2 linked regions of the Halioglobus japonicus genome follow. The protein of the gene in region 2 interacts with the protein of the main gene of each other region in a pairwise test. Links are inferred from orthologs where the notes say so. Each region holds a gene or a part of one and is shown on either strand. Other genes may lie near its edges.

Region 1 (3,205 bases), 2.0 Mb from region 2 along the record:
AAGGAAGAGGTGTTCACCACCAGACCGCGCTGACTTTTGAGCAACAGCGGGGCTGCGAAATAAGTGGTGGTGTAGTGCGATCGCATGCCCACATTCCAGATCTCGGTCAGGGCCAGTGGTTTTTCCCAGAAGGGTCCGGCCTCAGTCAGGGCATCGTGTAATGCGGTGGCATTGTTCACCAGAATATCGAGCTTGCCCTGCTCATCGTCGATACGCGCCAGCAACGCCTCAACCTGCGCATCGTCGGCGTGATCACAGTAAGCCGCGACGCCCGTCCCACCGGCACCAGTAACCGCTGCCGCAGTGGCATCAACAGTGCCGGGTAAAGCGGCGTAACCCTCTTCGCGCGAACGGCCTGTAACGTAAACCGTCGCTCCCATAGCGCCTAACGCCAGCGCAATCCCTTTGCCGGCACCCCGACTAGCACCTGTGACCAGCGCTACAATGTTTTGTTGTTGCTCCATGGTGAGTCTCTTTGGGTCCTTTACCGGCGATGCCTGTTTCTCTAGTATCACTTCATCCTAGGGCCGCGCCGTGCCAGCGCCAAGCTCGACTGGACTCATGCATTAAACCCGGAGCAAGTATTTCCCGTGCGTTGTATCACCCTGCCCTCGCTGTTCACTGCAATGTGCCTGGCACTGCCTGCCCAGGCAGAGCAACGCCTCGCCTATTCCACAGCGTCACCGGCATGGCTCCAGGCCGTGGGTAAACTCGAGGTTCCGGGCAGCCGCGTCGAAAATGGCTATCGTCGTCACAAGCGCGAAGACTGCAGTGGCACCCTAGTGGCCAGCGCGCCGGACAGCCGACGCGCAGATATTGTCGTCACCGCCTGGCACTGTCTGGAGTACTACCAGGACCTCAGCCGGCCCATTCTGTTCACCCTTCTGCCGAATAGTCACCAGCCGATCACCCTCGAGGCACGACGACTGGATACCGGCGGCGATATGCATGCCGACTGGGCAGTACTGCAGCTGGCCAGGCCCGTCGATGCCACTACGGTGCGCGGACTGACGATAGACCCGGTTCGGGCAGATGCTACGCGGGCCGTGGTGATGGCTGGTTATTCAGGCGACGAGGGGTTGGGACAGGACGGACAGGTAATGACATACCACGTCGATTGCCGGATTACCGCACAACAGCCTGGCGCCAGCACAAGCAATTGCCAGGCCTATAAGGGCGCCTCAGGGGGCGCAGTCATTCAACTTGATGATCAGGGGCAGGCACGCCTCACCGGCGTCATCTCGCGTGGGGACAGCGCTGGCGTCAGCATTTTCGTGCCCGTAGAAGGTTTTCGCTCGCCGCTGAATCTGGCGCTTCGTTGATTTGCCGCGCAGGGGGCATGGCACCGACATGGCGTTCGCCGCGCTCGGCCGCCAGCTGTGTCTGTTTCTGGCGCTCTTCAAAGCGGGCCATTTGCTCTGGCGTTAAGCGATCTGCGCACCGGGGGCAGCATATTCCGGCCCGATATTGCTCCGAGTGTTTGTCTTCATCGGTAATGGGCATGCGGCAACCGAAGCACAAGTCGTAGCTGCCCTTTTCCAGTTCGCGATTGACTGCCACACGATTGTCGAAGACATAGCATTCGCCTTCCCAGGCACTCTCTTCGGCCGGCACTTCCTCGAGATATTTGAGAATACCGCCCTTGAGGTGGTAAACCTCTTCAAACCCTTCCTGAAGCATGAATGCCGACGCTTTTTCGCAGCGAATACCGCCGGTGCAGAACATCGCCACTTTCTTTTGTTTGGATGGATCGAGATGGCTGCGCACATACTCGGGAAACTCACGGAAACTGTCGGTGTGGGGATCGACTGCGCCGCGAAAGGTGCCGATTTCAAACTCGTAGTCATTGCGAGTATCGATTAGCAACACATCGGGATCATCGATCAGTGCGTTCCAGTCCTTGGGCTGGACATAGGTGCCGACTACTTTATTCGGGTCGATACCGTCCACGCCCATGGTCACAATTTCTTTCTTGAGCTTCACCTTCATGCGGTAGAACGGCATGACATCGTCCACCGACTCTTTGTGCTCCAGAGCCGCCAGACGTAGATCCTGGCGCAGGTAGTCAAGGACCGCATCGATACCCTCACGAGACCCCGCTATCGTGCCGTTAATGCCCTCTTCAGCGAGCAGCAAAGTGCCTTTAATGCCGTGCCGGATACAGGTGTCCAGCAGGGGTTCGCGCATATCTCGGTAGTCTTCGAGAGTGACGAATCGGTACAGTGCCGCAACTACAAACTCACCCACGACCTACTGCGCCTCCGCCTTGGAACCGCCCAGACAATCGGGGGACGCCGGTGCGCCTTCGCGCTCAGCCCATTCGGCTGCCGTATAGGTATGCAGGGCGAGCGCGTGGACAGGGCCTTCCAGCTGGGCCGCCAACGCACCGTAAACCTGCTGGTGCCGGGCCACTTTACGCTTACCTTCAAAAGCGTCGGTGACAATGACAACCTTGAAGTGGGTTTCCGAATTCGGTGGCACGCTGTGCATATGGCTCTCGTTTTCCACCTGCAGGTGAGCGGGCTGGAACTGCTCGCCAAGAATAGATTCAATTTCGGTCTGGACTATCATGCTAATACCTCTAAAGAGGCCCGCATTATACGCGTTTACGGGCCATCAATCGCGTTTTAAAGTGGCGCGGAACTGGCCCGGAGTCTGCCCTGTCCATTTCTTGAAGGAACGATGGAATGCGCTCGGGTCGGTAAACCCCATCTCCAGTGCAACTTCGTTAATTGATAGATCGTGGCGATTAAGGCACAGCTTGGCCGCCTCACAGCGGGCGTCATCCTTAAGTTGCTGGAATGTGGTTCCCTCGCGCTTCAGACGCCGGCGCAGCGTGGGTGCCGACATCGCCAGGGCACTGCAGATCATTTCAAAACTGGGAAACCCGGCGCTGAAATCGTGGCCAATCATGGCCCGCACCTGGGCCGACAAATTATCGCTGCCCGGGTGGCTGTCCATAATCAGCATTTGATAGGGCGCGGTGCGTAGGAATTCACGCAGTGAATGCTGAGTGTGAACCACAGGCCAGGCCAGGCACTCGCTGTCAAAATACAGCAAGTCGTTGGGCTGACCGTAGTAGACCGGGCAGTGGAACAACTCCTCATACTTGTCGGGATTAGCCGGCGGTTCACCGGTAAAATCCACCCGATGCAGTTTTATCGGTCGACCGCAGAGCCAGCCGAAGAAACGGTGCCAGACCTGC
Region 2 (3,255 bases):
CTTCCAGTTCGTTGCGCGTGGTGTCCAGACGCAGCGTGTCGGAGATGAACGGACCGCAGTCCAGCTCATTGGTGTACAGAGTCTCGATTTCCTTAACGCCGGCTTCGTCCAGCTGGGCCAGAATCTCTTCAGTCAGCTCGGTGTTACATTCAACCAGAATTTCACCGGACTTCTCGTCAACGATGTTCTTGGCCAGGGCGCGGCCATTGAGATAATCGCCGGGGACTTCCAGTTCTGTAACGTTGGCTTTTTCCAGCTCGCGAATGTGGCGGGCGGTAATACGACGGCCCTGTTCAACCACAACCTTTTTGCCAGCCTTGATGTCGAACGCAGCAACGTCGCCGCGCAGACGCTCGGGAATCAGGGTGATTGTGTAATTACCTTCGCCGTCGGAGTGGAAGGTATTTACATCGTAGAACATGTCGAGGATTTCCTCTGACTGGTAACCCAGCGCGCGCAGCAGCACGGTGGCAGGCAGCTTACGGCGACGGTCGATACGTACGTATACCAGATCCTTGGGGTCAAACTCGAAGTCCAGCCATGAGCCACGGTAGGGAATCACCCGGGCGCTGTACAGCAGCTTGCCGGAGGAGTGGGTCTTGCCCTTGTCATGGTCGAAGAATACACCCGGGGAACGGTGCAGCTGGGACACGATTACACGCTCGGTACCGTTGATGACGAAGGTACCGTTGTCGGTCATCAGGGGGATCTCCCCCATGTAGACTTCCTGTTCCTTGATGTCCTTGATGGTCTTGTTGGACGAATCCTTATCGTAGATGATCAGGCGCACTTTCACCCGCAGGGAGCAGGAGTAGGTCACACCGCGCAGCTGACATTCGTTGACGTCAAAGACAGGCGTGCCCAATGCGTAATCGACGTATTCCAGGGCAGCGTTACCGGAGTAGCTGACAATGGGGAATACGGATTTAAAAGCCGCGTGCAAGCCATAGGCGCCGCGCTTATCCAGTGGAACACCCTGCTGGGTAAATTTACGGTATGAATCGAGTTGAATCGCAAGCAGGTAAGGTACATCCATTACCTTCGGCAGCATGCCGAAATCTTTGCGAATACGCTTTTTCTCAGTGTACGAGTATGCCATCAGTACTCCCCAGCATGTTGATGTAAAGGGGACAGACCCCTTTTTCTTCATTCAAGCTTTTGCGGTCCATTTTTGAGCCTGGAATTGAGGCCTGCCCCCATTTTCTGACTTCAAAAATCTGCCCGCATTAAGCGGGAAAAGGCCGGTGGGCTTTCGCTCCACCAGCCTTGTCCTTGTCCGGCCGCCCGAGGGCGGTGCGGACGATTGCAGAACTTACTTGAGTTCTGCAGCGCCGCCGGCTTCTTCCAGCTGCTTCTTGATGTCTTCGGCTTCTTCCTTGGAAGCACCTTCCTTGATGGGGGAAGGAGCGCCGTCAACCAGGCCTTTGGCTTCTTTCAGGCCAAGACCAGTTACTGCACGTACTACCTTGATGACGTTAACTTTCTTGTCACCAGCAGAAGTCAGAACTACATCGAACTCAGTCTTCTCTTCTGCAGCCGCGCCAGCGTCGCCGCCAGCAGCAGCCGGTGCAGCAGCAACAGCTGCAGCAGCGGTTACACCAAACTTCTCTTCCATTGCTTCGATGAGCTCAACGACTTCCATTACGCTCATTTCTGCAATTGCATTCAAAATGTCTTCTTTAGACATGACTTTCGTCTCCTATCTAGCTGATAAAAATTTCGGGAAATGGGGCTTACGCCGCCGCTTCCTTCTGATCGCGTACTGCAGCGAGTGTGCGAACCAGTTTTCCAGGTACTTCGTTCATGGTCTGTACCAGCTTGGTTGCCGGCGCTTGCATAACACTCATCAGCATTGAGAGTGCCTGGTCGCGGGTCGGCAGCTTAGCCAGAACATCCAATTGCTCAGCACCCAGCATCTGGCCACTTACCGCCAATGCCTTTACTTCAAATTCTTCGTTGTCTTTCGCGAAGTCCTTGAAGAGTCGTGCCGCTGCGCCCGGGTCTTCCATAGAAAAACCAAACAGGGAGGGACCGGCGAGAGTGTCGTTAACGCACTCGTATTCGGTACCTTCCAGAGCCCGCTTGGCCAGGGTGTTGCGTACTACACGCAGGGTCACCTGGTTTTCGCGCGCTTCTTTGCGCAGAGCAGTCATGCTGTCTACCTGTACACCGCGGGCATCCGCGATAACGAGGGACAGTGCACTGGTGGCTGTCTCGTTAACTTCAGCTACGATCGCTTTCTTGTCTTCGAGTCCAATTGCCACTGGATATACTCCTGGGTTGCTTTACATTGGTACTCACAAACCTATGTGAGTACTGCTCGCGTGGTGAACACTTTCACCATCTGCGTAGGCTTTGGCGTTGATACAACTCGCCTCAATTAAACCGCCACTGATAAACCGCATCAGCATTGGCACCTACGGTCTTTGATGGCCTTTAGTTCTCAGCTAGTGGGCTTGCGCCCCGCCTTGTCCAAAGACCTCAAAGTGGATCGGATCCAACCTGTGGGTTTTCACCGACCTACCGCTTTCCCTTCCCTGGGAAAGCTTTGAGGAGCCGCCCCTTGTGGGGGCAGCTCAACAATTACGACTCCAACGACCCCTGGTCGATGGTGATGCCCGGGCCCATAGTGGTGCTCAGGCTGATTTTCTTCATGTAGACGCCCTTGGCAGCGGCAGGCTTGGCCTTCTTCAGGTCAGCCAGTACAGCTTCGAGGTTGCCGCGAATGGCATCCAGGTCGAAATCGATCTTGCCGATACCGCCGTGAACAATGCCGTTCTTGTCGGTGCGGTAGCGCACCTGACCAGCCTTGGCGTTGTTAACCGCAGTTTCCACATCGGGAGTTACGGTGCCAGTCTTGGGGTTGGGCATCAGGCCGCGAGGACCCAGTACCTGGCCCAGCTGACCAACAACGCGCATCGCGTCGGGAGAGGCGATGACAACGTCGAAGTCCATCATGCCGCCCTTGATCTGTTCCGCCAGGTCTTCCATGCCTACCAGGTCAGCGCCGGCGGCCTTGGCTTTCTCAGCAGCTTCACCCTGGGTGAAAACCGCAACGCGTACGTCGGAACCAGTGCCGTTAGGCAGAGTGGTTGCGCCGCGAACAGCCTGGTCAGATTTACGGGCATCGATGCCCAGGTTTACGGCCACTTCAACGGTCTCGTTGAACTTGGCAGTGGCGAGCTCCTTCAGCAGGCTTACCGCTTCTTCCAGCGGGTAGGCCTTCTCAGGGTTCACCTTCTCTTTAAATGCCTT

What was found.
Region 1: the proteins of rplL (region 2) and trhO interact in binary tests that used the Escherichia coli proteins (3 or more experiments, as listed by UniProt). The link is inferred for Halioglobus japonicus from one-to-one orthologs.

What each region holds. Positions count from the first base shown.
Region 1 is NZ_CP019450.1:2,011,091-2,014,295, reverse strand. The notes cover bases 256-3,139. They hold trhO (oxygen-dependent tRNA uridine(34) hydroxylase TrhO), read right to left. Parts: upstream 2,248-3,139; coding sequence 1,264-2,247; downstream 256-1,263. Other genes in these bases: BST95_RS09450 (AraC family transcriptional regulator), read right to left, coding at 2,617-3,139; BST95_RS09455 (BolA family protein), read right to left, coding at 2,251-2,571; BST95_RS09465 (trypsin-like serine peptidase), read left to right, coding at 591-1,322; BST95_RS09470 (SDR family NAD(P)-dependent oxidoreductase), read right to left, coding at 256-464. Outside these bases: more of BST95_RS09470, read right to left, coding at 1-255; more of BST95_RS09450, read right to left, coding at 3,140-3,205. UniProt on the Escherichia coli protein: Catalyzes oxygen-dependent 5-hydroxyuridine (ho5U) modification at position 34 in tRNAs, the first step in 5-carboxymethoxyuridine (cmo5U) biosynthesis.
Region 2 is NZ_CP019450.1:4,024,789-4,028,043, forward strand. The notes cover bases 1-2,934. They hold rplL (50S ribosomal protein L7/L12), read right to left. Parts: upstream 1,688-2,934; coding sequence 1,313-1,687; downstream 1-1,312. Other genes in these bases: rpoB (DNA-directed RNA polymerase subunit beta), read right to left, coding at 1-1,099; rplJ (50S ribosomal protein L10), read right to left, coding at 1,734-2,264; rplA (50S ribosomal protein L1), read right to left, coding at 2,584-2,934. Also shown: more of rplA, read right to left, coding at 2,935-3,255. UniProt on the Escherichia coli protein: The binding site for several of the GTPase factors involved in protein synthesis (IF-2, EF-Tu, EF-G and RF3). Is thus essential for accurate translation.